Regions from separate parts of the Pseudoduganella sp. GW821-FHT05F09 genome, predicted to be linked through region 3. Evidence: predicted binding sites of a transcription regulator. Region 3 holds the regulator's gene; each other region holds the start of a gene.

The links. Region 3 encodes LexA, which represses DNA repair genes until DNA is damaged. Its sites were predicted from a motif close to ACTGTATNNNNATACAGT; they were not measured.
Region 1: a site for LexA is predicted at 2,507-2,524, ahead of AC07S4_RS30095 (VRR-NUC domain-containing protein). Genes of this name have one in related genera too.
Region 2: a site for LexA is predicted at 3,044-3,061, ahead of AC07S4_RS12150 (DNA topoisomerase IV subunit B). Genes of this name have one in related genera too.
Region 4: a site for LexA is predicted at 2,718-2,735, ahead of recA (recombinase RecA). Genes of this name have one in related genera too.

What each region holds. Positions count from the first base shown of each region.
Region 1 is NZ_JBWKSD010000017.1:12,243-19,918, reverse strand. Features, by position in the region: gene AC07S4_RS30110 (ATP-binding protein) at 1-1,625, shown strand, start outside; gene AC07S4_RS30105 (hypothetical protein) at 1,634-1,828, shown strand; gene AC07S4_RS30100 (phasin family protein) at 1,900-2,439, shown strand; gene AC07S4_RS30095 (VRR-NUC domain-containing protein) at 2,540-4,183, shown strand; gene AC07S4_RS30090 (helicase C-terminal domain-containing protein) at 4,180-6,462, shown strand; gene AC07S4_RS30085 (hypothetical protein) at 6,437-7,060, opposite strand; gene AC07S4_RS30080 (LytR/AlgR family response regulator transcription factor) at 7,069-7,676, opposite strand, start outside.
Region 2 is NZ_JBWKSD010000003.1:515,243-522,918, forward strand. Features, by position in the region: gene parC (DNA topoisomerase IV subunit A) at 1-969, opposite strand, end outside; gene AC07S4_RS12150 (DNA topoisomerase IV subunit B) at 990-2,987, opposite strand; gene AC07S4_RS12155 (response regulator) at 3,233-4,078, shown strand; gene AC07S4_RS12160 (TorF family putative porin) at 4,230-4,976, shown strand; gene AC07S4_RS12165 (PA4824 family protein) at 4,996-5,709, opposite strand; gene kdpF (K(+)-transporting ATPase subunit F) at 5,964-6,053, shown strand; gene kdpA (potassium-transporting ATPase subunit KdpA) at 6,053-7,676, shown strand, end outside.
Region 3 is NZ_JBWKSD010000011.1:107,726-115,401, forward strand. Features, by position in the region: gene AC07S4_RS27850 (SPOR domain-containing protein) at 1-141, shown strand, start outside; gene AC07S4_RS27855 (CvpA family protein) at 169-657, shown strand; gene purF (amidophosphoribosyltransferase) at 697-2,223, shown strand; gene AC07S4_RS27865 (cystathionine gamma-synthase family protein) at 2,274-3,518, shown strand; gene AC07S4_RS27870 (glutathione S-transferase family protein) at 3,538-4,164, opposite strand; gene lexA (transcriptional repressor LexA) at 4,180-4,836, opposite strand; gene AC07S4_RS27880 (RpnC/YadD family protein) at 4,935-6,023, opposite strand; gene rpsF (30S ribosomal protein S6) at 6,186-6,563, shown strand; gene priB (primosomal replication protein N) at 6,595-6,897, shown strand; gene rpsR (30S ribosomal protein S18) at 6,899-7,189, shown strand; gene rplI (50S ribosomal protein L9) at 7,223-7,675, shown strand.
Region 4 is NZ_JBWKSD010000003.1:314,810-322,485, forward strand. Features, by position in the region: gene AC07S4_RS11230 (sodium:solute symporter family protein) at 1-61, opposite strand, end outside; gene AC07S4_RS11235 (DUF4212 domain-containing protein) at 58-384, opposite strand; gene AC07S4_RS11240 (sensor histidine kinase N-terminal domain-containing protein) at 377-1,915, opposite strand; gene AC07S4_RS11245 (response regulator) at 1,919-2,614, opposite strand; gene recA (recombinase RecA) at 2,775-3,842, shown strand; gene recX (recombination regulator RecX) at 3,911-4,390, shown strand; gene AC07S4_RS11260 (phosphoethanolamine transferase) at 4,383-5,981, shown strand; gene AC07S4_RS11265 (DUF2889 domain-containing protein) at 6,214-6,786, shown strand; gene sucC (ADP-forming succinate--CoA ligase subunit beta) at 6,855-7,676, shown strand, end outside.

The sequences.
Region 1 (7,676 bases), on a different contig from region 3:
CCGAGGCCGAGGCCGGCGCCGACATCCGGGACGAACAGCAGCGCGCACTGGCCGCCGGCGCCGTCGCCTGCCTGCGCCGCCCGTGCGGCACCGGCGCGCTGCTGGAACTGGTGCTAGCCCATCTGCCGGCGCCGCGCTCGCCCGAGGAACTGAGCGCCAGCATTGCGCAGCTGCGCCAGCTGCGCCTGAACGACGCCGCCAGCCACCAGCGCGCGGAGGATCTGCGCGAAGGCCAGAACCAGCTGCTGGAACTGGTGGCGCGCGGCGCGCCGCTGGCCACCACGCTGGACAAGCTGATGCTGCTGATAGAAACGCAGGCGCCCGGCGTGCTGTGCTCCACCCTGCTGCTCGACACCGACGGCCGCACGGTCCGCACCGGCTCCGGCCCCAGCCTGCCGCCCGCCTATATGGCCGCCATCGACGGCCTGCCCATAGGCCCGGTGGCCGGCTCCTGCGGCACCGCCATGTACCGCAAGGAAGCGGTGGTCGTCACCGACATCCAGACCGATCCGCTGTGGGCGCCCTACGCCGCCATCGCCGCCCAGTACGGCCTGCGCGCCTGCTGGTCCGTGCCCATCCTGCTCGACGCGGACACGGTGCTGGGCACCTTCGCCATGTACTACCGCGAGGTGCGCAGCCCGAGCGCGGCCGACATGCGCCTGATCGGCGTGGCCACCCACCTGGCCGGCATCGCCATCGCCCGCACCCGCCGCGAGGACGAACTGCGCCTTCACCGCACCCAGCTCGAAACGCTGGTGGCCGAGCGCACGGCGGAACTGCGCAAGGCCAAGGAACGCGCCGAACAGGTGAACGACGAGCTGGCCACCGCCTTGAGCAACCTCAGCATGACGCAGGAGGAACTGGTGCGGCGCGAAAAGCTGGCCGCGCTGGGCGCACTGGTGGCGGGCGTGGCGCACGAACTGAACACGCCCATCGGCAACGGCCTGATGGCCGCCAGCAGCATGGCCGAGCGCACCCAGGCGCTGCGCTCGGCCGTCGCCGGCGGCGCCCGCCAGTCCGACCTGGACCAAGGGCAGCTGGACGCCTATCTGGACGAGGTGGCGCAAGCCGACGACATCGTGGTGCGCAATCTGCAGCGCGCCGCCTCGCTGCTGCACAGCTTCCGCGCCATCGCGCTCGACCAGGACAGCAGCCAGCGCAGCCGCTTCAAGCTGGCCCCGCTGGTGGCCGGGCTGGTTCCGCCGCTGCTGGCCACGGTCAAGCAGCTGGCGATCGCGGTCGAGCAGAACATCCCCGCGCATCTGGAACTGGACAGCTATCCCGGCCAGCTGAGCCAGGTGCTGCTGGCCCTGCTGGAAAACAGCGCGGTGCACGGCTTTGCGGGCCGCAGCGGCGGCCACGTGCGCATCAGCGCCGGCCTGAACCGCGCTGGCAGCATCGAGCTGGTCTACGCCGACGACGGCAACGGCATCGCACCCGAACACCTGGGCCACATTTACGACCCCTTCTTCACCACGCGGCGCGGCGCGGGCGGCTCCGGCCTGGGGCTCTACATTGCCCACAACATCGTCACCAGCGTGCTGGGCGGGCGCATCAACGCCGCCAGCCAGCCGGGGCAAGGCGTTACCTTCACCCTGTTGCTGCCGCCGGCGGCGCCGCTATAATCGGAATCATGAAGAAGCTGACCGCCTCCCTGCTGATGCTGTGCTGCACCGCGCTGGACGCCGCTCCCGCCCCGTTTTACTGGTGGGTGAGCAAGGTGGACGGCGCGCGCGTGTGCGCCCAGGGTCCGCTGGGCCAGGGCTGGGAACGGGGTGCGCACGCTTACAAAGATAGCCGTTGCGAAAAATTAGCGTTTGCCAAATAATGGGCCCATAACAAGACGCTTTGTTGCAGGCCGGTATGCCGTAGTTCTATTCCAATAACCGAGGAGAACGAATGTTTACGAGTCCAGAGCAGTTCGCAGCCACCACCAAGGCCCTGTTTGAGTTTCAGCTTGAAACCTTCAATACGCTGACCAGCAAAGCCGTGCAAGGCGTGGAGCAAGTGGTGGCGCTGAATATGGCCACCGCCAAAAGCACCGTCGAAGAGCAGCTGGCCGCCGGCAAGGAGCTGAGCCTGGCGCGCGATCCCAAGGCCGTCATGGCCGTGGCCGCAGCGAAAGTCCAGCCCGGCATGACCAATGCCGCCGCCTACAACGAGCAGCTGGGCGGCATCATTGCCGAAATCCGCGAGGAATTCACGCGCGCCGCCGACGCCCACATGACCGAAGCCAAAAGCACGCTGAGCGCGCTGATCTACGACGTGACCAAAAACGTGCGCCCGGGTTCCGAGAACGCGGTGCAGATCGTCAAGCAAGCCATCGACAACGCCTTCGCCGGCTACGAGCAGGTGACCAACGCCACCCGCCAGGCCGTGGCCAATGTGGAAGCGCAGGTCGCCAAGGCGGCCGCAACCGTCCAGCCGGGCAAGAAATAAGCCCCACGGCTGTCCAGCACGGGCCGGGAACGCCGCATCGGTTGCTCCCGGCCCGCTAACGCGATACACTGTATGAACATACAGTTGGCAGCGCGTTGCAATGATCAGAGTTCTGGAAAACGAGTTTTATTACCTGGATAACTTCCACCAGGTCCTGCAGTGGATAGGCGAGCGCTACGACGACTTGCTCACTGCCGAGGAACGCGCTTTCCTTTCCCACTTTCCCGCCCTGCCCCGCGCCTCGCGCGCGCTGTTCGTGCGCATGGTCATGCGCAAGGGCGAGCTGTTCCGCGCCAGCAAGCTGGTCTACGCCGAAATCGGCTGCGCGCACGAGGCGGCGCGGCCGCTGGCCGAGCTGGGCTGGATAGACGCCGACCCGGTGCTCACGCTGGAGCAGCTGTTCGCCCTGCTGCAAAAGCCTGAAATCGCGCGCGTGTTCCAGCTGGCCGGGCATGAAAAGAACGCGCGCAAGCCCGAGCAGCTGGCGGCGCTGCGCGAGCGCCACGAGGGCGCGCACCGCTTCTCGGCCTGGTGCGGCCAGGCTTTCGACCATGTCTACCAGGTGCTGGCGCAGCCGCTGTGCGACCGCCTGCGCCTTATCTTCTTCGGCAACTACCACCAGGACTGGTCGGAATTCGTGCTGTCCGACCTGGGCGTGTACAAATACGAAAAAGTGGAGTTTTCACCGTCCGCGCGCGGCTTCCGCAGCCGGCGCGACATCGACGACTACCTGGCCCTGCACCACTGCCGCGAACGCTTTACCGAAGGCGAAGACCCGCAGCAGGTGATGCGCGCGCTGCCGCCCGCCATCGCCGGCAATGAATGGCTCAACAGCCGGCGCGACAAGCTGCTGTTCCAGATGGCGCAGCACCTGGAAAAACAGCAGGACTGGGACGGCGCGCACGGCATCTACACGGCCTGCGCCTATCCCGGCGCGCGGGCGCGCGCCATTCGCGTGCTGGAGAAAAGCGGGCAGGCCGGCGCCGCGCACGCGCTGCTGCTGCAAGCGCTGGCGCAGCCCGAGAGCGAACACGAACGCCAGCAACTGCTGCGCATGCTGCCGCGCCTGCGCCGCAAGCTGGGCCATCCCAAGCCGCCCGCCGCCCAGCCCGCGCCCGTGGTGCGTCTGGATCTGGCGCTGCCTATGCCCGAAGGAGAATGGTGGGTGGAAGGCGTGGTGCGCGACCACCTGGCGCGCGAGGAAGCGCCGGTGTACTACGTGGAAAACGCGCTGATCAACTCCCTGTTCGGGCTGCTGTGCTGGGACGCCATCTTCACCAGCATTCCCGGCGCCTTCTTCCATCCCTTCCACCACGGCCCGGCCGACCTGCACAGCGCCGACTTCCAGCGCCGCCGCGCGGCGCAGTTCGCCGCCTGCCTGGGCCAGCTGGACGACGGCACCTACCAGGACACGATACGGCGCAACCTGCTGGCCAAGGACGGCATCCAGTCGCCCTTCGTCTACTGGGGTGCGCTGGACGCGGAACTGGTGGAACTGGCGCTGGCCTGCATCCCGGCGGCGCACCTGAAGAAATGGTTCGAGCGCATCCTGCTCGACATCAAGGCCAACCGCAGCGGCTTCCCGGACCTGATCCAGTTCTGGCCCGCCGAGCGGCGCTACCACATGATAGAAGTGAAAGGCCCTGGCGACCGCCTGCAGGACAACCAGCTGCGCTGGATCAGCTACTGCGCCGAGCACCAGATGCCCATCACCGTCTGCTATCTGCAATGGGCGGAGGCATGACGGCCGGCTACGCCGTGGCCGTGCGCGCGCTGTGCGAGTTCACCGCCAAGGCCGGCGATCTGGATCTGCGCTTTACGCCCACGCCCACCGCGCAGGAAGGCATCGCCGGCCACGCGCTGGTCGCGTCGCGGCGCAATGACAGCTACGAGAAGGAAGTGAGCCTCTCCGGCGAGTTCGGCCCGCTGCGCGTGCGCGGCCGCGCCGACGGCTACGACCCGCAGCAAAACCAGCTCGAAGAAATCAAGACCTTCCGCGGCGACCTGGCGCGCATGCCGAACAACCATCGCCAGCTGCACTGGGCGCAACTGAAAATCTACGGCCACCTGCTATGCCAGGCGCGCGGGCTGGACGCGGTGCGCCTGGCGCTGGTCTATTTCGACGTGGGCAGCCAGAAGGAAACGCTGATCACCGAGCCGGCCGATGCGGACAGCCTGCGCGCCTTCTACGAGCTCCAGTGCGGCCGCTTCCTGGCCTGGGCCGAACAGGAGATGGCGCACCGCGCGCAGCGCGACGCCGGGCTGCAGGCCATGCGCTTTCCGCACGCCGGCTTCCGTCCCGGCCAGCGGCAACTGGCGGAGGCCATGTACAAGGCCAGCACGCGCGCCTGCTCGCTGCTGGCGCAGGCGCCCACCGGCATCGGCAAGACCGTGGGCAGCCTGTTCCCGCTGCTCAAAGCCAGCGCGGAGCACAAGCTGGACAAGGTGTTCTTCCTGGCCGCGAAGACCTCCGGCCGGCGCATGGCGCTGGACGCGGTGGCCACCATACGCACATCGGCCCCGCTGCTGCCGCTGCGGACGCTGGAGCTGGTGGCGCGCAATACCGCCTGCGAGCATCCGGACAAGGCCTGCCACGGCGAGTCCTGCCCGCTGGCGCGCGGCTTCTACGACCGCCTGTCCGCCGCCCGCAGCGCCGCCCTGTCCGCATCGTCGCCCGTGCTCGACAAGGCCGCCGTGCGCGAAATCGCGCTGGCGCACCAGGTCTGCCCCTACTACCTGGGCACCGAGCTGGCGCGCTGGGCCGACGTGGTGGTGGGCGACTACAACTATTACTTCGACATCAGCGCCATGCTGTACAGCCTGACGCTGCAGAACGACTGGAAGGTGAGCGTGCTGGCGGACGAGGCGCACAATATGGTCTCCCGCGCGCGCAAGATGTATTCGGCCGAACTGGAACACGCCGGCCTGCGCATGCTGCGCAAGACCGCGCCCGAGGCGCTGAAAAAGCCGCTCGACCGCGTGCATCGCCAGTGGAACACGCTGGAAAAAGAACAGGATGGTGAATACCAGGTCTACACAGCGCTGCCGGAAAAATTCATGGCCGCGCTGCAAACGGCGGCGACCGCCATCGGCGAGTACTACGCCGAGCATCCGGCCTACGTGGACGAAGACCTGCAGCGCTTCTATTTCGACGCCTCCGGCTTCATGCGTTTGGCGGAAAGCTACGGCCAGCATTCGCTGTTCGACATTACCGTGAGCGGCGCCGGCACGCGCAGCAACTCCGTGCTCTGCCTGCGCAACATCGTGCCCGCGCCTTTCCTCAAGCCGCGCTTCGAGGCGGCCCACTCCACGGCGCTGTTCTCGGCCACGCTCAGCCCCTGGAACTACTATTGCGACACGCTGGGCATGCCGGACAACACGGCCTGGGTGGACGTGGAGTCGCCCTTTATCGCCGAGCAGCTGTCGGTGCGCGTGGCAGGCCACATCTCCACCCGCTACCAGCACCGCGACCGTTCATTGGCGCCGATAGCGGAGCTGATGGGCGAACAGTACCAGCGCCAGCCCGGCAACTACCTGGCCTTCTTCAGCAGTTTCGACTACATGGAAAAGGCGGCCGCGCTGTTCGCGGAAAAGCATCCGGACGTGCCGGTGTGGCTGCAGACCAGGCGCATGGACGAAGCGGGCCGCGAACAGTTCCTGGCGCGTTTCAGCGCGGCGAGCAGCGGCATCGGCTTTGCGGTGCTGGGTGGTTCATTCGGCGAGGGCATAGACCTGCCCGGCGCGCGCCTGATCGGCGCCTTTATCGCCACGCTGGGCCTGCCGCAGCTCAATCCGGTGAACGAGCAAATCCGCCAGCGTATGGACGCCATCTTCGGCTCGGGCTACGACTACACCTACACTTATCCCGGCATGCAGAAGATAGTGCAGGCGGCGGGCCGCGTGATCCGCACCGAGAGCGACCGGGGCACGGTCTACCTGATCGACGACCGCTACGCGCGGCCCGAGATCCAGGCGCTGCTGCCGTCCTGGTGGCGCATCAGCAGCGGGCGGCCCACGCCGTGAGTTCGCGCGCGCGTTTGCGCACCGTGATGACGGCGCTGCCGCCACGGTCGCTCACATAGCTCAGCTGGTAGAACTGGTCGGGCGTCACGTCGATGGCGGCGAGTTCGAACTTGTGGGCGCGCTGCGGAGCGCATTGCGTGTTGCCCGCAAAGAGCAGCCGCGCGCTTTGCAGCAGCGGGCCTTGCTGCTCCAGCACCGTCACGATGTCGCGGTCCCCCAGCGGTTTTTTAAGCAGCACGCGCTGCGGCGACACGCCGCAGTCGGACGAGCGGTCCAGCCACACATGCTGGCGCTGCGCCCCGCTTTCGCTCCAACGCTGCGTTTTGGCGTCGTACACGTAGCCGTCGCTCCGGGCCAGGCACAAGCGCCAGGCGGCGCGCTGCGGCGCGCGTTCGGCCCATGCCGCCACGTTCCAGTCACGGGCGCCCTCGTTGCGCTGCACCTCGTAGCGGGTCTTGAGCGCCGCTCCGCCTGAATGCTGGCTGAACCACGTTTCAAAGGATTTGATCTCGGCGGCGCTGGGCTCGCGGGTTTCGGCCAGCGCCGCGGCCTGCCAGGCCAATGGCGCGGCAAGCGCCAGCATGCGGAGGAAGTTCATGGTCTGCTTCATTGGATTACGCTGCGCACTTTCTGATAGCCGCTGCGGCTGATCGGCAAACGGGTGCCGTCCTTCAGGACCGCCACATGGCTATCCTTGCCCGCCTGCTCGATGCGGCTCATGCATTCTATATTGAGCAGGTAGGAACGGTGTATGCGCAGGAACTTGTCCGCCTCCAGTTGGCTCTCCAGGTCGGACAGGCGCTGGTTCTTCAGGTAGGACTTGCCCTCGGTGCGGATCTGCACGTAGTCGTCCTGCGCCTCGATATAGTCTATTTTTTCGGCCGCGATGACGTGCACCTTGGCGCCGTCGCGTATCAGCACGCGGCCCAGCGGCTTGTTGCGGGTGGCGGCATCCCGCACCACTTCATCCAGCCCCTCTTGCGCCACCGGCTGCGCACCGCCGGCCTTGGCCATGCTGGCGCGCGCATGGGCCAGCGCCTGGTCGAAACGCTGCTGGCTGAAGGGCTTGAGCAGATAGTCCAGCGCGTGGTATTCGAAAGCCTTGATGGCGTACTGGTCAAACGCGGTGGCGAACATGAAGCGGCATTTGCCGGCGGCCAGCTCGGCCACTTCAAAGCCGTCCAGCTTGGGCATCTGGATGTCCAGTATCGCCA
Region 2 (7,676 bases), on a different contig from region 3:
GCGCACCTTCATGCTGCCGCGCCCGGAGGCGTACATGTCGCGGATCTGCGCAGGCGGGGTGATGATCTGGCCGCCGCCCGGGAAGTCCGGGCCGGGCACCAGCGCCATCAGCTCGTCGTGGCTGATCTTGGGGTTGCGTATCATGGCCACGGCGGCCTGCGCCACCTCGGTCAGATTGTGCGACGGGATTTCGGTGGCCAGGCCCACGGCGATGCCGGAGGCGCCGTTCAGCAGCACCATGGGCAGGCGCGCCGGCAGCAGGCTCGGTTCTTCGGACGAGCCGTCGTAGTTGGGCTGGAAGTCCACCGTGCCCTGGTCGATTTCGTCGAGCAGCAGGCGCGAGATCGGCGTCAAACGGGCTTCGGTGTAGCGCATCGCGGCGGCGCCGTCGCCGTCGCGCGAGCCGAAGTTGCCCTGGCCGTCGATCAGCGGGTAGCGCAGCGAGAAGTCCTGCGCCATGCGCACCAGCGCGTCGTACACCGACTGGTCGCCGTGCGGGTGCAATTTACCCAGCACGTCGCCCACCACGGTGGCGGACTTGCGCGGCTTGGCCGTGTGGCCCAGGCCCAGTTCATTCATCGAGTACAGGATGCGGCGCTGCACCGGCTTCTGGCCGTCGCACACGTCGGGCAGGGCGCGGCCCTTGACCACGGAGATGGCGTAGTCGAGGTAGGCGCGCTCGGCGAAGGTGGACAGGATCAGCGTTTCGCCGCCGTCGCCGTCGTCGCCGCCGTCATCGCCACCGTCGCCGCCGTCGCCGCCATTGCCGTCGCCGCCGCCGTCGCCGCCTTCGGCGATCACGTCCGCGATGGCTTCAATGGCGTCCGCCGCGCCGTCGACGCCGGCCGGCTCGGCAGCTTCGGCCGGTTCGGCCGCTTCGGTCAGGTCGATCACGGCGGTGGCCGTGGCCGGGGTGGCGGCCGGATCGAGCGGCGCCGGTTCGTCAAAGAGATTTGCTTGATGAGTCATGTCAGATAACGTGTGCTGTATTAAATGTCGGCTTCGACTTCGTTGCCGTGTTCCTCTATCCATGCGCGGCGGGCGGCGGCTTCGCCTTTACCCATCAGCATGTTGAAGCGCGCGGAGGAGGTGCTGTGGCCGGGGCGGCCCACTTTCACCGGCAGCAGGCGGCGCGTGTCCGGGTTCATGGTGGTTTCCCACAGCTGCTCGGCGTTCATCTCGCCCAGACCCTTGAAGCGGGAGATGGACCAGCTGCCGTCCTTCAGGCCGTCCTTGCGCAGCTTGTCCTCGATGGCCACCAGTTCGCCCGCGTCCAGCGCGTACAGCTTCTGGATCGGCTTTTTGCCGCGCGCCGGCGCGTCCACGCGGAACAGCGGCGGACGGGCGATGCAGATATTGCCGTTCTGGATCAGCGCCGGGAAGTGGCGGAAGAACAGCGTGAGCAGCAGCACCTGGATGTGCGAGCCGTCCACGTCCGCATCGGAGAGGATGCAGATTTTGCCGTAGCGCAGGCCGGACAGGTCGGGCGAGTCGCCGAAGCCGTGCGGATCGACGCCGATGGCCACCGAGATGTCGTGGATCTCGTTGTTGGCGAACAGGCGGTCCTTGTCGGTCTCCCAGGAGTTGAGCACCTTGCCGCGCAGCGGCAGGATGGCCTGGAATTCCTTGTCGCGCCCCATCTTGGCCGAACCGCCCGCCGAGTCGCCCTCGACCAGGAAGATCTCGGTGCGGGTGACGTCGCTCGATTCGCAGTCGGTCAGCTTGCCCGGCAAAACGGCCACGCCGGACGATTTTTTCTTTTCCACTTTCTGCAGCGAGCGCAGGCGCGACTGGGCCTGCTTGATCACCAGCTCGGCCAGTTTTTTGCCGTATTCAACGTGCTGGTTCAGCCACAGCTCCAGCGGCGGCTTGGCGAAGGTGGACACCAGGCGCACCGCGTCGCGCGAGTTCAGGCGCTCCTTGATCTGGCCCTGGAACTGCGGATCCAGCACCTTGGCCGACAGCACGAAGGAGACGCGCGCGAACACGTCTTCCGGCAGCAGCTTCACGCCCTTGGGCAGCAGCGAGTGCATTTCGGCGAAGTTCTTCACGGCGCCGAACAGGCCGTCGCGCAGGCCCGATTCGTGGGTGCCGCCGTTCGGCGTGGGGATCAGGTTGACGTAGGATTCGCGCACCACGGCGCCGGTTTCGGTCCACGCCACCACCCAGGCCGCGCCTTCGCCTTCGGCAAAGCCTTCCGCGTCCGGGCCGGCGAACTGCGCGCCTTCGAACAGCGGGATCAGGGTTTCGCCGTCCGAGGTTTGCGCCAGCGCTTCGGTCAGGTAGCCGCGCAGGCCTTCGTCGTATTTCCAGGTCTGGCTGTCGCCGGTCTTGGCGTTGTTGAGCGTGACGGTCACGCCCGGCAGCAGCACGGCCTTGGAGCGCAGCAGGCGCTGCAGCTCAACCTGCGAGATCAGCGAGGAGTCGAAGTACTTGGCGTCCGGCCAGGCGGTGACGCGGGTGCCGGACTTCTTGCCGTCCTTGGGCGCCGGCATGGAGCTGAGCGGCTCCACCACTTCGCCGTGCTCGAATACCAGGTGGTGCAGGCCGTTGCCCTTGTCGTCCTTGCGCCAGACCGAGATCTCCAGGCGCTTGGACAGCGCGTTGGTGACCGACACGCCCACGCCGTGCAGGCCGCCGGAGAAGGCGTAGGCGCCGCCCGAACCCTTGTCGAACTTGCCGCCCGCGTGCAGGCGGGTGAAGACGATTTCCACCGTCGGCACGTTTTCTTCCGGGTGCAGGCCGACCGGGATGCCGCGTCCGTCGTCTTCGACCGTCACGCTGCCGTCGGCATTCTGCGTCACGATAATGTTTTTGCAATGTCCGCCCAGGGCCTCATCGGAGGCATTGTCGATCACCTCCTGGATGATGTGCAGGGGGTTCTCCGTGCGGGTGTACATGCCCGGACGCTGCTTGACGGGCTCCAGGCCCTTGAGGACGCGGATGGATGATTCGCTGTAGTCGGAAACTGGATTTTTAGTGGCCATACGTGATCAAGCTAGGTTGTGCGGTTCTTTATTGGTGCGGCAGCTTGCTGCAAAGTGCTGTGATTATATACAGTTATTTCGCTGTGCAAGTGCTTTCTGCGCAACGTCCGCAGGCGCGCTTGCCTGCGCATTCTATCCGCAACCGGCGGCAATGGCGGGAAACTGGGCGCCGGAAACGGTGGGTAGTTGTGGTTAAATAGCTCAATACGTGGAAAAAAGCAGTGTAAATAGTCCATGAGCGAGCCATGAGTGCAGACAAATTTCCGTTCGCGGTGCGCCTGGTCGGCTTTGCCGAAGCGCAGGCGGAGGCCCTGGCGGCGGCGCTGAAGCGCGCGCCGCCGCATGGGCCGGCGTATTTTTGCCTGTCCGGGTACAGTTTGCAAGAGCCGGACCTGCTGCTGGCCTATGGCGGCGACCTGAAGGCGCTGGCCGCGCTGGCGGCGCTCAGCCCCGGCGACGTGCGGCCCGTGCTGCTGCTGGGCGCGCCGGAGATGGACTTGCCATACCCTTGCCTGGGCCTGCCCTATGAGGAAGAGAGCCTGCACGCCGAACTGGCGCGGCTGGTCGAGCGCCGCGCCGACGCCATGGCCAGGCTGGCGGCCACCGGCCTGCCGCCGCTGCCCGAGCGCCGCCGCAGCGAGCGGCTCGATTTCGACCTGACCGATCCTGGCGAATACGCCGCCATGCGCAGCCAGGGCGGCGGCGGGCGCGGCGCCGTGCTGGTGGTGGACCGCAGCGCGCGTTTCAGCCAGCACGTGGCCAGGCAGCTCAAGCCCTACGGCATCCATGCGCTGTGGGCCTCCGACGAAGCCTCCGCGCTGGCGGCCGGCGCCGACGCGCCGCAACTGGTGGCGCCGCTGGCGGTGGTGCTGCTCAATACTTCGCTGCCCGGCATCGATCCCTACGCCCTGTGCGCCGCCCTGCGCGCCCAGGGGGGAGAGCGGCCGCCCGCCGTGGTGTTCCTGGCGGGCCGCAGCTTCGTCTACGACGCCGGGCGCGCCCGCGAGGCCGGCGTCGAAGGCCTGCTGGACAAGCCCGTGTCCGACGCCACGCTGCGCGCCACCCTCAAGAAACTGATGCGCATCGCCTGACCGCGCCGGGATGCCGGGGCGGCGATAGCGCTGCATGTCCGGAACCGCGTGCTTATACGCCGCGTTTACAACTCTCCTGCGTTCTTTAAGACCGTTTTTACGGACAGGGCGATAAGCTGTCTTTTTTGACCCACCAAAGAAAGACCGCACCATGAAAAAGATGATACTCGCCTGCGCCGTGATGGCCGCCTTCGCCGCCAGCGCGCAAGCCGAGGAGCAGAAGCCGGACAATGAAGTCAGCTTCAACGCCGCCGCCACTTCCGACTACCGCTATCGCGGCATCTCGCAAACCCGTTTGAAGCCGGCCCTGCAGGGCGGCGTGGACTACGTCAACAATCCGAGCGGCTTCTACGCCGGCGCCTGGGGCTCCACCATCAAGTGGACCAGGGACGCGGGCGGCGACGGCAGCGTGGAGCTGGACCTGTACGCCGGCAAGCGCGGCCAGCTGAGCGCCGAGGTGTCCTACGACGTGGGCGTGCTGGCCTATGTCTACCCGTCCAACGATCTGAAACACGTGGCCGGTTTCGCCAACGCCGACACCACCGAAATCTACGGCCAGCTGGGCTATGGCCCTGCTTACCTGAAGTACTCGCACTCGGTGACCAATCTGTTCGGCTTCGTCGACAGCAAGAACAGCGGCTACCTGGACGTGGGCGCCAATATCGACGCGGGCGGCGGCTATACCGTCAACCTGCACGCCGGCCACCAGAAGGTGAAGAACTCCAGCCAGGCCGACTACACCGACTGGAAAATCGGCGCCACCAAAGACTTCGGCGTGGTCACCGGCGCGCTGGCCGTCATCGGCACCAACGCCGGCAAGACCGCCTACGCTTCGCCAGCCAACGGCAAATTCCTGGGCAAGACCGCGCTGGTGCTGACAGTCAGCAAAGTGTTCTAAGCCGGCTCGCCTCGCTCCTTCAGTCGGCCAGCGAGGCCACCAGGGTCAGGCCGATGGCGAGATAGCGCTCGGCGCCGCGGCGTCCGACGCGGTCGCCGTAGGCTATGTCGATATCGGCCCGGCCCGGAATCAGGCTGTAGCGGGCGCCCAGCTGCGCATAGCTGCCGGCGCGCTGGCGGCCGTAAGCCTCCATGGTGAAGGCCGCGCGTTCGCCGGCCGCCAGTTCCAGGCCCAGCGCCCAGCTGCGCTGCAGGCGCGGGCCGGCCGGTTCCGGCTGGCCGCGCTGCCGCAGCCAGCCAAGGTTCGCGTGCAGCATGGCGCGCTCCCCCGCCAGCTCCACGCTGAGCGGCAGGTTCAGCGACAGGTCCCGGTTGCTGCTGGCGCCTGCGCGCCACTGGCCGGCCAGCACCAGGCCCAGTCCCCATCCATCGTCCTGCGGCGCGCGCAGCAGCGTTTTCGCCTGCAGCAGCGACAGCGTGTCCTGGCCGCCGCCCGCCAGGCTGCGTGCGCGTCCCGCGCCGGCGCCCAGTTCCCAGCCGCCGCCCACATTGCACGCCGGGGCCGCCCAGTATTCGTTTTGCGTCTTGTTGTGCTGAGCCCACGTCTCCAGCTGGCACTGGCGCGGATCGAGGATGGCGGCGTCGTCCGCCGCCATGGGGCGGCCAGCCTGCGCGGCGGGCGCGCATAGCGTCAGCAGCAGGGGGGCGTGCCATGCCGGAAAGGTTTTTCTCATGTGGGCTCCGGGAACCGTTTCAGCATAAGTGCGCCCGCCGGAATTGTCTATTGCCGCTGCCGATTTTTACACCGTGTTTACACCCGCCGCCCCAGTCTTTACACCACTTTTAGACCCCCGCCGATAAGCTGGAAGCATCAAAACAAGACCTGCGAGGGTATCAAAATGGATGTGGTGTTTATCGGCGCAATCGTCGTTTTTCTGCTCGTGAGCTGCGGCTTTGCCGCCGGCTGCGAGGTTCTGGGGGAGCGGAAATGAATAGCTTTTATATACTCGGCGCGGTGGCTTCGGCCGGCCTGCTGGTCTATCTGGTGGTGGCGCTCCTGAAAGCGGAGGACCTGTGATGACCATGCAATCCTTCATTCTGCTGGCGGTGTTCCTGGCCGTGCTGCTGGCGCTGGCCTGGCCGCTCGGCATCGTCCTGGCGCGCATTGGCGACGGCGGCCGCATTCCCGGCTTTGGCTGGCTGGAGAAGATCGAGCAGCTGCTGTACCGCGCGGCCGGCGTGCCGCTCAAGGCAGAAGAGCGCGGCCAGGGCTGGAAAGCCTACGCCATTGCCCTGCTGCTCTTCAACGGCATAGGCGCGCTGGTGGTCTACGGCCTGCAGCGCGTGCAAGCCTGGCTGCCGCTCAATCCGCAGGGCCTGGCCAACGTCAGCCCCGACTCGTCCTTCAACACCGCCGTCAGCTTCGTCGCCAACACCAACTGGCAGGGCTACAGCGGCGAGCAGACCATGAGCTACCTGGTGCAGATGCTGGCGCTGACCTGCCAGAACTTCTTCTCGGCCGCCACCGGCATGGCCGTGGCGTATGCGCTGATACGCGGCTTCAGCTCGCGCTCGGCCAAGTCCATCGGCAATTTCTGGGTGGATGCCACGCGCTCCACGCTGTATGTGCTGCTGCCGCTGTCGCTGCTGTTCGCCGTGTTCCTGATGGGCCAGGGCGTGATCCAGAACTTCTCCGCCTACAAGGAAGTGACGCTGCTGGACCAGGTCAGCTACACCGTGCCGAAAACCGGCGCCGACGGCCAGCCCGTGCTGGACGCGCAGGGCCAGCCTGTGACCGAGGCCATGACGGCCGCCACCCAGACCATCGCCATGGGCCCGGTCGCCTCGCAGGAAGCCATCAAGATGCTGGGCACGAACGGCGGCGGCTTCTTCAACGCCAACTCGGCGCACCCGTATGAGAACCCGACCGCGCTGTCCAATTTCATGCAGATGCTGGCCATCTTCATTATCCCGGCCGGCCTGTGCTTCGCCTTCGGCCGCATGGTGGGCGACCGCCGCCAGGGCTGGGCCGTGCTGGGCGCCATGACCTTGCTGTTCGTGGCCACCACCGCCGTTGTGCTGGTGGCCGAACAGCAGGCCCACCCCGCGCTGCAGGCGCTGGGCGTGGACCAGGCCATGAGCGCCGTCCAGTCCGGCGGCAATATGGAAGGCAAGGAAACCCGCTTCGGCATCAGCGCCTCGTCGCTGTTCGCCGCCGTCACCACGGCCGCTTCCTGCGGCGCGGTGAACGCCATGCACGACTCCTTCACGCCCATCGGCGGCATGATCCCCATGCTGCTGATCCAGTTCGGCGAAGTGATCTTCGGCGGCGTGGGCTCCGGCCTGTACGGCATGCTGGTGTTCGCCATCATGGCGGTGTTCATCGCCGGCCTGATGATAGGCCGCACACCGGAATACCTGGGCAAGAAAATCCAGGCCTATGAAATGAAGATGACCTCCATCGCCATCCTGGTGACGCCCATCCTGGTGCTGAGCGGCACCGCCATCGCGGTGATGATGGACGTGGGCAAGGCCGGCATCGCCAACCCCGGCGCGCACGGCTTCTCGGAGATCCTGTACGCCTTCAGCTCGGCCGCCAACAACAACGGCAGCGCGTTTGCCGGCCTGTCCGCCAACACGCCGTTCTACAACACCATGCTGGCAGTGGCCATGTGGTTCGGCCGCTTCGCCGTGATCGTGC
Region 3 (7,676 bases):
TCCTTTACGCAGAAGGTGACCACGGCCAGCGGCGCCTTGACCCGCATCCGCGTGGGCCCGTTCCCGAACAAGGAAGAAGCCGAAAAAGTGCGCGCCAAGCTGAGCAAGATCGGCCTGAGCAGCAGCCTGGCCACTTCCTGACCGACATGACCGCAGGGCTGCGCTGACGTGACGCTATTCGATTACCTGGTGATATTCGTGCTGATCGCCTCCGTTGTCATCAGCACCATGCGCGGCCTGGTCAAGGAAATGATTTCATTGGCCAGCTGGATCGTGGCTTTCGTGGTAGCCAACGCCTACGGCGCGCAGTTGGCGCAGATGCTGCCCGCGATGGTGCCGGGCGAGGTGGTGCGCCTGATCCTGGCTTTTATCGTGTTGTTCATCGGCGTGCGCATCCTGATGGGGCTGCTGGGCATGGCGGTCGATGCGCTGATCAAAGCGGGCGGCCTGAGCCTGGCGGACCGGGGCCTGGGCGGCCTGTTCGGCCTGGGGCGGGGCCTTGTAATCGTGCTGGCCGCAGTCATATTGTGCGGGATGACCACGATACCGCAGCAGGATTTCTGGAAGAACGCGCTATTGAGTCCGCTCGCGGAGACCGGTGCGCGCACCGTGAAACCATTCCTGCCCGCTGCCTTCGCGCAGCATGTGCAATTTTAGAATTCTTTAAATCCGTAGTACCAGTCCAGGAGCACTACCATGTGTGGCATCGTCGGCGTCGTATCCCATCAACCCGTCAATCAAATGCTGTATGACGCCTTGCTGCTGCTGCAGCATCGCGGTCAGGACGCGGCGGGCATTGCGACCAATCACAGCAGCATGTTTTCCATGCACAAGGCCAACGGCCTGGTGCGCGACGTCTTCCGCACGCGCAATATGCGTTCGCTGCAAGGCACCACCGGCATCGGTCACTGCCGCTATCCTACCGCCGGCTCGTCCAGCGAAGAGGAAGCGCAGCCGTTCTACGTCAACGCGCCGTTCGGCATCACGCTGGCGCACAACGGCAACCTCACCAACTGGGAACAGTTGAAAGAGGAAATGTTCAAGAATGACCGCCGCCACATCAACACCGACTCCGACTCGGAAGTGCTGCTGAACGTGCTGGCGCACGAAATCCAGACCGCCACAACCGGCCTGAACCTGGACCCGGACGCGATTTTCAAGGCCGTCACCGTGCTGCACCGCCGCGTCAAGGGCGGTTACGCCGCCGTGGCGCAAATCGCCGGCGTGGGCCTGCTGGCCTTCCGCGATCCGAACGGCATCCGTCCGCTGTGCCTGGGCATCAATGAAACCGAACTGGGCACCGAGTACCTGATCGCGTCCGAATCGGTGGCGCTGGAAGGCATGGGCTTCCGCTTCGTGCGCGACGTGGAGCCGGGCGAAGCCATCTTCATCGACGCCGACAAGAAGCTGCACGCGCGCCAGTGCGCCGACAATCCGCAGCTCAATCCCTGCGTATTCGAATTCGTCTACCTGGCCCGTCCGGACTCCGTCATCGACGGCGCCTCGGTGTACGCCACCCGTTTGAAAATGGGCGAGTACCTGGCCGACAAGATCAAGCGCGAAATCCCGGACGGCGAGATCGACGTGGTCATGCCGATTCCCGACTCCTCGCGTCCGGCCGCCATCCAGCTGGCGCTGCGCCTGGGCGTGGAGTACCGCGAAGGCTTCATCAAGAACCGCTACATCGGCCGCACCTTCATCATGCCGGGCCAGGCAGCGCGCAAGAAATCGGTGCGCCAGAAGCTGAACGCGATTCCGCACGAGTTCAAGGGCAAGAACGTGCTGCTGGTGGACGACTCCATCGTGCGCGGCACCACCTCGCGCGAAATCGTGCAGATGGCGCGCGACTCCGGCGCCAAGAAGGTGATCTTCGCCTCCGCCGCGCCGCCGGTGATCTACCCTAACGTGTACGGCATCGACATGCCGACGCGCGACGAGCTGATCGCCTACGGCCGCACGACGGAAGAAGTGTGCAAGGAGATCACGGCCGATTACCTGGTGTACCAGGACATCGACGCGCTGAAGCAGTCCATCACCGACGTCAATCCCAAGCTGACCAAGTTCGAGGCGTCGTGCTTCGACGGCATCTACGTGACCGGCGACGTGTCGCCCGACTACCTGGACAAGCTGGAGTACAACCGCCACAACCCGAAAAAACCGGCGGCCGCGGAGGATGCGGGCCGGACCCAGCTGAACTTGAACGCGGCCACCACCGAAGGGTGATGTCCCGGCCCGGCCGCCAAGCGCGCCGGGCTTTTTTTTGACTTGAGATCATGACAGAAAAGAAAAATTACGGTTTCACTACCACCATCCTGCACAACGACCGCCAGAAGGGCATCGAGCACGGCTCGCTGCACAAGCCGGTGCATACCTCGGTGGCCTTCGGCTACGGCGACGCGCGCCAGCTGGCCTCGGTATTCCAGGGCAAGGAACCGGGCTTCCGCTACGGCCGCCAGGGCAATCCCACCGTATCCGCGCTGGAAGACAAAGTGAACAAGATGGAGCAGGGCGTGGCCACCTTGTGCTTCGCCACCGGCATGGGCGCCATCGGCGCCGTGTTCCAGGCGCTGCTGCGCGCAGGCGACCATGTGGTGTCGTCGTCCTTCCTGTTCGGTAACACCAACTCGCTGTGGCAGACGGTGGCGGGGCAGGGCGTGGCGGTCGATTTCGTCGACGCGACCGAGGTGGCCAACGTGGCGGCGGCGATCCAGCCCAACACCCGCATCGTCTTCGTCGAGACCATCGCCAATCCGCGCACCCAGGTGGCGGATCTGAAGCGCATCGGCGAGCTGTGCAAGGAGCGCGGCATTCTCTACATCGTGGACAACACCATGACCACGCCGTATCTGTTCCAGCCGAAAGCAGTGGGGGCGGGCCTGGTGATCAATGCGCTGACCAAGTCGATCGGCGGCCACGGCAACGCGCTGGGCGGCAGCCTGACCGACACCGGCGCCTACGACTGGACGCAGTTCCCGAATATTTTCGAAAACTACAAGAAGGCGGCGCCGGCGCAGTGGGGCATCACGCAGATCCGCGCCAAGGGCCTGCGCGATTTCGGCGCCTCGCTGGGGCCGGAAGCGGCGCACCACATCGCCGTGGGCGCCGAGACGCTGGCGCTGCGCATGGAGCGCACCTGCGCCAATGCCAAGGCGTTGGCCGAGCTGCTGGAGGCGGACGAGCGCGTGGCGGCGGTGTATTACCCGGGTTTGCAGTCGCACCCGCAGTACGCCATTGCCACGGAGCTGTTCCGCGCGCACGGTTCGCTGCTGAGTTTTGAGCTGAAGGACGGTATCGACTGTTTCGACTTCCTGAACCGCCTGAAGCTGGCGATTCCGGCCTCCAACCTGGGCGATACGCGCACGCTGATCATTCCGGTGGCGCACACCATCTTCTACGAGATGGGGGCGGAACGCCGCGCCTCGATGGGGATTGCGGAGTCGCTGATACGCGTGTCCGTCGGCATCGAGGACACGGCTGATTTGCTGGAAGATTTCAGCTGCGCGCTGGAAGCCTGCTAAGCGGCTTGCCCCTCCAGCATTACCAGGGCTGCGCGCCTTCCATCCGGTAGGGATGGCGCCAGCCCGGCAGGGCCGCGATGCGGTCCAGCCAAGCCTGCACACGTGGCGGGTAGCTCACATTGGCCTGTTCGGGCCAGTACAAATAGCCGCAGATGGAAAAGTCCGCCATGCTGACGCTGTCGTCGAGCAGGAAGGCGCGGCCGTCGGCCAGTTCATCGTCCAGGCGTTCAATGTCCGCGTCGAAACGCTTGCGGAACCAGGGCAGCACGCTGCCTGCGTAAGCTTCGGGATCGAACTTCTGGCCGTAGCGCAGGTGTGCCATGGAAAAGCCGATGCGGTTCGCTTCCCAGAACAGCCACTCGCGCACGCGCTCCAGGCGCTGCTGTGTTTCGCCGCCGTAGGCTTGCAAATGCTCCGCCAGATGCAGCAGGATGGCGTTCGACTGCACATACGCCCTGTCTTCATGCACCAGTAGCGGCACTTCGCCATATTTGGCCAGGCTGCGGAAGGGCTCCGGGCGCGCGGCGCGCTCCAGGCGCAGATCGATTTCCTCGTACTCGTGCGGCACACCGGCCACTTCCATGGCCAGTTTGACCTTGTAGCTGTGGCCGGACTCGCAATTGCCGTAAAGTTTGAAGCTAGCCATGCTGCCTTCCGCCGATTAATGCCAGCTGCGCAGCAGGCCGACGGCCAGGCCTTCCAGCGCAAACTCTTCCGCTTCCGGATGGACGGTGATCACCTTGAAATCCGGGTTTTCCGGGAACAGTTCGATGGTCGAGCCGGTTTTCTTGTAGCGCTTGACCGTGACTTCGTTGCCGATGCGGGCCACCACGATCTGGCCGTTCTTGGCGCTGTCCACCTTTTTGACGGCCAGCAGGTCGCCGTCCATGATGCCGATGTCGCGCATCGATTCACCGCGCACTTTCAGCAGGTAGTCGGGCTTGGCGGAGAACAGGGAAGGGTCCACGCTGTAGCTGGTTTCCAAGTTTTCCTGGGCCAGGATGGGCGAACCGGCGGCCACGCGGCCGATCAGCGGCAGCGACATCATATTGGACGCGGCGGCGGCTGCCGCGTGCGCCAGCTTGGTGGCGGCCGATTCGGCGTGCGCGCCCAGCAGGCGAATGCCGCGCGAGGTGCCGGCGGCGATCTCGATGGCGCCCTTGCGCGCCAGCGCCTGCAGATGCTCCTCGGCGGCGTTGGCCGACTTGAAGCCCAGCTCGTTGGCGATTTCGGCGCGGGTGGGAGGGAAGCCGGTATTGTCGATGGCATCCTTGATCAGATTGAGAATTTGTTCCTGACGTGCGGTGAGCTTGATCATGGTGCGTTAGCTCTGAGAGCTGTGGATATAGACAGACTGTATTTTTGTACAGTGCGCGTGCTAATGCAAGGGATTTTGTTGATATGTGCGAAATATTTTCATGCAATGGGCCCGATAAGCTCCTCCAGTGAGCGCGCCTGCAGGATTTTGTCTTCCCAGGCGCTCAATTCTTCCGGTTTCGCGTGGGAGATGCGTAGTTCGGCACTGGGTGAAAGTGGCCCGAAACGCAGTTGCAGCAGCTTGCGCACCACGGCCCGGCGGCCTTCCTCCCGGCCTTCCTCCCGGCCTTCCTCCCGGCCTTCCGCTCTGCCTACCTGTAAGCCCACCTCTCTGCCTTCCTGCAAGCCCACCTCTCTGCCTTCCTGCAAGCCCACCTCCCTACCTTCCTGCAGGCCCACCTCTCTACCTTCCTGCAGGCCCTCCTTTCGGGCACGGTCCTTGGCCATGCGTATCATCAGGTTCTCGAATGGCATTTCCTTACTCCTGTTTAGTTCCTCAATCCGCACGGCCAGCTGGTCTTGCAGGTCGTCCGGGATTTTCATCATCCAGTCTAGTACATTGAATAAATCGAGGATGCGCTGCGGGTCCCAATGCCGCTCGTACATTAGCGAGGTCAGCATTGCCTTGAATTCGAAGCGTTTCCGGGGCTCGTGGCGGGTGTGCAGCGTCATCAGATGGGCGGCGGTCAGCAGCGCGAAAGCGTTGTTGCTGCTTAATAGCCGGTCCAAATGCGGCCAGAAGTCCAGCAATTTGACCGTGGGAAAGCGTATGCCGGCTTCGCAGCCGAACAGCTCGCATTCGAAACAGTCCGGCCGCCATGCGGGATAAGGGTCGGCCAGCACCACCAGCGTCGCGATCGGGCAGCGGAAGCGGTCGTAGAGGCGGTAGTAATAGGTAAAGATGCGTTCGGCGAAGTCTTTCTCCCGGCTGCGCTGGATCTCCAGATGGAGATAGAGCAGCCTGGCACCGCCGTCCTTGCCGGTCACGCGCACCAGTTTGTCTATCCTGCGCCTGCCGAGCTTGGCGTCGCGCACCACCTGGGCCAATTCCTGGTCGAGGAAGCTGTATTCCCGGCGCCAGTCGATGGCGTCATGGACGCGGGGGAAGAAAAACGCCATGAATTCGCGGAAATAGGCCATCACGGCGCTTTTCCAAGGCGTGTCGTAATCGTCGTTGGCTGGGCTCATGGCGCCAGCATGCCTGTCGCAGGGGCTGCCGGCCTTGCGCCAGCGCAAGCCGGCGGCTGCTTGATTTTTCAGCGGAAAGGCGCTATAGTCGCGGGCTTACCTCTTCCCACACCCGTCTTGACGCCGGGGTGGGCTATATTCACAGTCCTTAAGGGAGTTTTCATGCGTCACTATGAAATCGTATTTATCGTCCATCCGGACCAAAGCGAGCAAGTGCCCGCGATGATCGAACGTTACAAAGCCAGCGTGACCTCGCGCGGCGGTAATGTACATCGCGTGGAAGATTGGGGCCGCCGTCAAATGGCTTACTCGATCCAGAAACTGGCTAAAGCACACTACATCTGCATGAACATCGAGTGCGACAACGAGACCCTGGTCGAGCTGGAAACCGCATTCAAATTCAATGATGCCGTTCTGCGTCACCTGACCGTGAAAATGAAGAAAGCGGAAACCGCTCCTTCGCCGATGATGAAATCGGTACAACGTGAAGACGCGGCCAAGAGCCATCGCGCCGAAGCCCAAGCAGCTGCAGCGGCCTAAGGGTCAAGTTTTTCACTGACCAGGAACTGAACTGAACCAGCTACAGGTAAACGCCCTCATCACCGAACGGGACACCATCAGGTACACCCCGGCCGGCATGCCGATCGTGACTGCAGTCTTGCAGCACAGCTCGCAGCAGATGGAGGCAGGCATCGCCCGCTTGACCGAATTCGAGATCCCCGCCCTGGCGGCAGGCGATCTGGCAAAACGGTTCAACGACGCGCCCCTGGGCGGTATTTATCAGTTCACAGGATTCCTGGCCAAGAAAAACCGCAATAGCAGAAGCCTGGTGTTTCACATCATTGATTTTAGTTTATTAGATACAGGAGCCTAAAATGGCATTCGGTAAAAAGTTCGACAAAAACAAGCTCAAGCTGAAAGAAAAGCGCAAGCAACAGAATCCTCTGTTCAAACGTAAGAAGTTCTGCCGCTTCACCGCCGCAAACGTAGAACAAGTGGACTACAAAGACGTAGACACGCTGAAAGATTTCGTCCAGGAAAACGGCAAGATCATGCCAGCACGCCTGACCGGCACCAAGGCGCACTACCAGCGCCAAGTTGACACCGCAATCAAGCGCGCTCGTTATCTGGCCCTGCTGCCGTACACCGATCTGCACCACGCTTAATTGGCGCCGTCAGATTAGAAACTGGAGAGAACTATGCAAATCATTCTGTTGGAAAAAGTTGTTAACGTCGGCAACCTGGGCGACGTGGTTAAGGTCAAGGACGGCTACGCACGTAACTTCCTGATCCCGCAAAAGCTGGCCCGCCGCGCCACCACCGCCGCTGTTGCTGAATTCGAAGCCAAGCGCGCTGAACTGGAAAAAGCTGCCGCCATCAAACTGGCTGCTGCCCAAGCCCAAGGCGAGAAACTGAACGGCATGACCGTGACCGTTTCGCAAAAAGCTGGTGTTGACGGCCGTCTGTTCGGTTCCGTGACCAACTTCGACATCGCTGAAGCGCTGACCAAAGCTGGTTTCGCTGTTGAAAAGGCTGCCGTGCGCATGCCTAACGGCCCGCTGAAAGTCACCGGCGAGCACGCCGTGTCGGTATCGCTGCACACCGACGTCGTGGTTGACGTGACTGTTGCCGTTGTTGGCGAAGCTGCCTAAG
Region 4 (7,676 bases), on a different contig from region 3:
CGGCCGAGAACAGCAGGTAGTAGCGCGACAGGCGCCGGAAGTAGCTGGGCTTGGCGTTCATGCCTGGCCTCCCTGCATGGCGGCAAACTGCTGGTCGAGCCGGCGCATGCGCCAGGCGTAGCCGCCTATGATGGCCAGGTAGACCAGCGAGGCGCCCTGCGCCGCCAGGTAGAAGGACAGCGGCCAGCCGAACAGCATCAGCCCGGCCAGTTCGCGCGCGAAGAAAACGGCGCAGAAGCTGGTGGCCAGCCACAGCAGCAGCAGGGTGGCGGTGAGGCGGCGCGTCTTGCGCCAGTGCTGCTCGCGGCGCGCGCGCAGCGCCGCCGCCGTGCTTGCGGCGGCGCTGGCCTGGCCGGCGGCGGCGGTGCTGGTGGTGTCATCCATAATGGGGCTCGTCTGCTGGCGCTTCGTCGTCCGGCGCGCGCAGCGGGAAGATCAGGCGGAACAAGCTGCCGGGCAGCTTGGCGTTGTTGCTGCGCGGGTTGCTGAAAATGTCGATGTCGGCGCCGTGCTGCTGCGCGATCTCGCGCACGATGGCCAGGCCCAGTCCGCTGCCCTCGGCGCTGCTGCCGAGGATGCGGTAGAAGCGCTCGAACACGTGGCTGCGCTCGGCCGGCGGAATGCCGGGGCCGGTGTCTTCCACCTCCACCACGCCCTCGTGCTCGGAGCGCCGCACGCGCACGGTGACGGCGCCGCCGGCCGGCGTGTAGCGCAGCGCGTTGTCGATCAGGTTGGACAGCATTTCGCGCAGCATGGTCGGGTTGCCCTCGATCGGCACCTCGCCCGTGGCCGGCGCCTCGAAGCCCAGGTCGATGCGGTAATTGAAGGAGGCCGGCACCCAGTCGCGCACGGCGCTGCGCGCCAGCTCGGCCAGGTCCACCGGCAGCAGCGCGGCGCCGGCCTGCGGCTGGTTCTCGGCGCGCGCCAGGGCCAGCAGCTGGTTCACCAGCCGCGTGGCCGACTCCGAGCTTTTCGCCAACTGCTCCAGCGAGCGGTGGATTTCGCCCTGGTCGGTCTGGCGCAGGGCCAGCTCGGACTGCATGCGCATGCCCGCCAGCGGGGTTTTCATCTGGTGCGCGGCGTCGGCGATGAAGCGCTTCTGCATCTCGATCGACAGCGACAGCCGGGCCAGCATCTCGTTGAGCGAGCGCACCAGCGGCGTGATCTCCTCCGGCACCTGGCGCGAATCGATGGGGCTCAGGTCGTCCGAGCTGCGCGCGCGGATGCGCTCCTGCAGCTGGGCCAGCGGCGACAGGCCCCGCGCCAGCGCGAACCACACCAGGGCTAGCACGATGGGCAGCACGATGAACTGCGGCAGGATCACGCCCTTGATGATTTCATTGGCCAGCTTGGCGCGCTTTTCCAGTGTCTCGGCCACCTGCACCAGCGCCACGCGCGATTCTTCTGCGCCCTGGTCCTCCAGCGCCACCCAGGAATAGGCGATGCGGATGGGCGTGCCGTGCATATTGCCGTTGCGGAATTGCACCAGGCCGGGCTTGGCCCTGTCCTCCTCCTGTGGCGCGGCCAGCTCGCGGTCGCCGTCCACGTAGGCGCCGTCGGGGCCGGCGATCTGGAAGTACACGCTGTCCACGTCGTCGGCGCGCAGGATGTCGCGCGCCGAGCCGGGCAGGCGCGGCGCCAGCTTGCCGTTCACTTCATGGATCTGCTGCGCCAGCACGGTCACGCTGTCTTCCAGCGCATGGTCGAAGGGCTGGTTGGCGATGGACTTGGCCACCAGGTAGGTGATGGCGATGCTCATCGGCCACAGCAGCAGCAGCGGGGCCAGCATCCAGTCCAGGATCTCGCCGAACAGCGAGTGCTGGATGTCGTCCTCCTTGACGGCGCCGGCCGGCTCCTGCCAGGACAGGTCGTCCTGGTCCTGCTGGCTGGCGGCTCCGGCCTCGCGCTCGCCCACGGCTTACTTGGCTTCGCCGCCGCGCGGCGTGTCGCTGAATTTCTCCAGGCAGTAGCCCAGCCCGCGCACCGTCGCGATGCGCACGCCGCCCACTTCGATCTTCTTGCGCAGCCGGTGCACATAGACTTCGATGGCGTTGTTGCTCACCTCCTCGCCCCACTCGCACAGGTGGTCCACCAGCTGCTCCTTGGACACCAGCCGCCCGGTGCGCGCCAGCAGCACCTCGAGCAGGCCCAGCTCGCGCGCCGACAGGTCCAGCATCTGGTCGTTGATATAGGCGCTGCGGCCCACCTGGTCGTAGCTCAGCGGGCCGTGCTTGATGATGGCGGCGCCGCCGCCCTGGCCGCGCCGCGTGAGCGCGCGCACCCGCGCCTCCAGCTCGGACAGCGCGAAGGGCTTGGCCATATAGTCGTCCGCGCCCAGGTCCAGGCCGTTCACGCGCTGCTCGATGGAGTCGGCCGCCGTCAGTATCAGCACCGGCAGCAGCGAGGAGCGCGCGCGCAGGCGACGCAGCACCTCCAGCCCGGACAGCTTGGGCAGGCCCAGGTCCAGTATCAGCAGGTCGAATTCCTGGGTGGACAGGGCGGTGTCCGCCTCCTGGCCGTTCTTCACATAATCGATCGCATAGCCGGACTGGCGCAGCGAGCGGGTCAGCCCGTCGGCCAGGACGCTGTCGTCTTCGGCAAGTAAAATACGCATAATGTCACCCGGTTGCAGAAGCATCCATTGTGTTTCATTTTACTCAAGGGAGCCAGCTTTTGATCCGCCTCAAACCCGATTGAAAACAATGCTTGCAAAAAGCACTGGTTTTTTATACAGTACCACCTGAATCGACTAAACCACTTGCCGAAAGATCATCATGGACGACAAAAAAGGCGCAGTACCCGCAGGCGAAAAAGCCAAGGCGCTCGCAGCAGCACTGGCACAAATTGAAAAGCAGTTCGGCAAGGGTTCCGTCATGCGCATGGACGCCAGCGCGCCGATCGAAGAAGTGCAAGTGGTCTCCACCGGCTCGCTGGGCCTGGACATCGCGCTGGGCGTAGGCGGCCTGCCGCGCGGCCGCGTGGTGGAAATCTACGGTCCGGAATCGTCGGGTAAAACCACGCTGACCCTGCAGACCATCGCCGAGATGCAGAAACTGGGCGGCACCTGCGCCTTTATCGACGCCGAGCACGCGCTGGACGTGGGCTATGCGCAAAAGCTGGGAGTGAACCTGCACGAGCTGCTCATTTCGCAGCCGGACACCGGTGAACAGGCGCTGGAAATCTGCGACGCGCTGGTGCGCTCCGGTTCCGTGGACATGGTGGTGGTCGACTCCGTCGCCGCGCTGACGCCGCGCGCCGAGATCGAAGGCGACATGGGCGATTCGCTGCCGGGCCTGCAAGCCCGTTTGATGTCCCAGGCGCTGCGCAAGCTGACCGGCTCCATCAACCGCACCAACACCCTGGTCATCTTCATCAACCAGATCCGCATGAAGATCGGCGTGATGTTCGGTTCGCCGGAAACCACCACCGGCGGCAATGCGCTGAAGTTCTACGCCTCCGTGCGCCTGGACATCCGCCGCACCGGCTCCATCAAGTCGGGCGACGAGGTGATCGGCAACGAAACCAAGGTCAAGGTCGTCAAGAACAAGATCGCGCCGCCGTTCAAGGAAGCGCACTTCGACATCCTGTACGGCGCCGGCACCTCGCGCGAAGGCGAGATCATCGACCTGGGCGTGGAAGCGAAAATCGTCGAGAAGTCCGGCAGCTGGTACAGCTACAACGGCGAGCGCATCGGCCAGGGCAAGGACAACGCCCGCACCTACCTGGTTGAGCGTCCCGAGCTGGCGCACGAAATCGAAAACAAAGTGCGCGCCTCCCTGGGTGTGCGCGCGCTGCCAGCCCTGAGCACCGAGCCGGCGCCCAAGCTCAAAGCTGTCGAGTAAGCTGCTTGCGCGGCGGGTTAGCGGCAACGCCGCGTAGCCCGCCAAGCGGCGCACCAACGAACTCCACCATGCCCATGCCTCCCATCAGCCTGAAAGCACGCGCATTGCGCCTGCTGTCGGCACGCGAGCACAGCCGCATGGAGCTGGCGCGCAAGCTGGCGCGCCACGCGGAGGAGGGCGACGACATCGACGCCCTGCTCGACTTCCTCGAAAAAAACAACTGGCTATCCGAAGAACGTTTCTCCGAATCCCTGATACACCGCCGCGCCTCCCGCTACGGCAACAGCCGCATTGTGGCCGAGCTGCAACAGCACGGCATCAAGGGCGAAGCGCTGAGCGAACTGAAAGCCGGCCTGGCCGAAGACGAAACCGCGCGCTGCTGCGAAGTCTGGCGCCGCAAATTCGGCTCCCTGCCGCAGGACGCCCAGGAGCGCAGCAAGCAAATGCGCTTCCTGCTGCAGCGCGGCTTCTCCCAGCGCGCCATCCAGGCCGCCATGAAAGGCGTGGACCTCGACGAGCTGGACGGCCTCGACGGCGGTGATGCCTAGCGACGCGCTGAAGGCCCTGCTGCTGGCGGCCTGGCTATGGCTGCCCAGCTGGGCCGTTCTGAGCACCGACCACGTGCAAGGCGCCAACGACGCGCTGGCCCTGCTGGCCTTCTCCCTGCTGCTGCTGGCCGCGCCCCTGGTGCTGGTGCCCGGCGTGCGCCGCTATTTCCTCCTGTGGACGCCGCTGGCGCTGCTGGCCGGCCCCTATTGCTATCTGACCGTGGCCTACGGCAGCGTGCCCGGCGACGCGCTGCTCTCTTCCGCGCTCAACACCGGGCTGGCCATGAGCGCGCAAGTGCTGGCTTCCTTTGGCTGGAAGCTGTGGCTGGTGCCGCTCAGCCTGCTGCTCTATCTGTGGCTGGCCTTCTCCATCAGCCCTGGCTGGCGGCTGGACACGGCGGCGCGCAAGCGCCTGCTGGCCTGCTGCCTGATGCCGGTGATGCTGGCCATGGTGGCCCGCCAGGCGGTGGGCCATGCCCTGCGCCTGCCGCCGCTGCTGGAACAATCCACCATCAACCTGGCTTTCCCCAGTGGCCTGGCGGCCTCGCTCTGGCGCGTGACCGGCTACGAGCGCGCCATCGCCGGGGCCGGTTTTGCCAGCGTGCAGGGCCGTTCCAGCGTGGGCGATGCGCCCATGCTGGTGGTGCTGGTGGTGGGCGAAAGCCTGCGCAGCGACCATCTCGGCATCAACGGCTACGCGCGCAACACCACGCCCGGACTGGCCGCGCTGGGGCCGCAACTGCTGTCCTTCACCGACGTGGCGTCCACCGCCAACTGGACCAACCAGGCCATGCCCGCCATCGTCACCCATGCTGCGGGCCAGCAGCGCGCCACGCTGGTGCCCACCTTCCGCGAAGCCGGTTTCCGCACCGCCTGGCTGTCCAATCAGGAGGAGTCCAGCTACGGCGCCAGCGCCGAGGTGCAGGAATATGCCCGCAACTCCATGGACTTCCACCTGCGCACTGACGACAACCTGCTGCCCATGTTCACCTCCTTCGTGCGCCAGGCCGGACCGCGCCAGTTCCTGGTGCTGCATATGATAGGCAGCCACATCCCCTATGAAGAACGCTACAGCGGCGCCTCGCGCGTGTTCCACCCCACCCTGAGCGACGCCGGCGTCGGCAATCCGCTGCCGAAGAACAAGGCCGAGGCCATCAACTCCTACGACAACACGGTGGTCGAGACAGACCGCTTCCTGGCCCGCGTGATTGCGGTGCTGCAGGCCGAGCAGCGCCCGGCAGTGCTGGTGTTTACGTCCGACCACGGCGAAAACCTGTTCGACGACCAGCGGCAGCTGTTCATGCACGCCCAGCCCGGCCCCACCCGCTACGACACCCACGTGCCCCTGCTGGTGTGGATGAACGCGCCATACCGCCAGGCTTACCCGGCGGCGGTGGCCGCCTTGCAGGCCAACCGCGCCAAGCCGGTCGGCCACGCCAGCATGTTCGCCTCGGTGCTGGAACTGGGCGCCGTGGCGTGGCAGGGCAGCGACGCGCGCGCCAGTTTTGCGTCGCCCATGTACCAGCCCGGGCCGCGTCCGGTCACGCTGGAACTGAGCGGCCCCAGTGTTCCCTATGAGAGCCTGAAATAAGGCTGGGAACAGCCCCCGGGCTAGCATGGCGGCGCCCCGCGCGGGCTCATGAAAAGTCGCTAATTAACATATGCCACGTCGCAACTCGCGCCGGGGTGTGCTACACTTTTGGGGTTTTTGCAGCACCGCGGGTGCGGTGGTTGTCCGTAGAAGCTGCGGCAACGTGCATTCTTGTTAAGAGAATAGTGCAAGGCTGCTTACTAATTTTTGCCGCGCAAGCGGCATCGGTCTTATGTCCCTGTCAACTCCAGTCTCCCGACGTGCGCTGCGGCACACGCGCGCTATAGACATCCAGGCGTTCGCGCGCGAGGATGGCCTATGGGATCTTGACGCCCGTATCACCGACATCAAAGTTAACGCCACCAAGCTCGCCTCCGGCATGCGCGAAGGCGGCACGCCCCTGCACGACCTCTCCTTGCGCATTACGGTAGACCGCCAACTGACCATCGTTGCCGCCGAAGCCGTTTCTGACGCGGTTCCCTATCCTGGTTTCTGCAACACCATCGGCCCGGCTTACGCGGCCCTGGTGGGACTGAACCTGATGAAGGGGTTCCGGCATGAACTCAAGCAGCGCCTGCACGGCGTCGCCGGGTGCACCCATCTGACGGAACTGGCCCAGATCCTGCCAACGGCGGCAGTCCAGGCCTTCGCTAACGATGTCTGGCCGACGCACGATGCGGCCAGCGACGACGTTCCGCATGAAAAGCCTTTCCAGCTCGACAAATGCCACGCCCTGCGCACCGATGGCGGGGCAGTTGCCCGGTTTTACCCGCGCTGGGTAGCGAGCAAGCCCGAGTTGGCCTAGCGCACGCACCATCCTCGTTTTTTAAATATCAACTTTCAACATCAGTTTTAATCAAAAGGGAAGCCAGCATGAAAATCCATGAGTATCAAGGCAAAGAAATCCTCCGAAAATTCGGAGTGACGGTTCCGCGCGGTATCCCGTGCCTGTCCGCAGACGAAGCAGTCAAAGCTGCCGAGACGCTGGGCGGTTCGGTTTGGGTAGTCAAAGCGCAGATCCATGCTGGCGGCCGCGGCAAAGGCGGCGGCGTGAAAGTAGCCAAGTCCCTGGAACAAGTCAAAGAATACGCTGACCAGATCATGGGCATGCAGCTGGTTACCCACCAGACCAGCCCTGAAGGCCAGAAAGTACGCCGCCTGCTGATCGAAGAAGGCGCGGACATCAAGAAGGAACTGTACGTATCCCTGGTAACCGACCGTGTTACCCAGCGCGTCGTCCTGATGGCTTCCTCCGAAGGCGGCATGGACATTGAAGAAGTGGCCGAGTCCCACCCTGAACTGATCCACACCATCGCCATCGATCCAGCCGTCGGCCTGACCGACGCTGAAGCGGCCGGCATCGCCGCCAAGATCGGCGTACCGGAAGCGTCGATCGCCGACGCCGTCACCAACCTGCAAGGCCTGTACAAAGCCTACTGGGAAACCGACGCATCGCTGGCCGAAATCAACCCGCTGATCCTGACCGGTTCGGGCAAGGTTATCGCCCTGGACGCCAAGTTCAACTTCGACGCCAACGCCCTGTTCCGCCAGCCGGAAATCGTCGCCTACCGCGACCTGGACGAAGAAGATCCAGCTGAAGTCGAAGCATCGAAATTCGACCTGGCCTACATCTCCCTGGACGGCAACATCGGCTGCCTGGTAAACGGCGCCGGCCTGGCCATGGCCACCATGGAC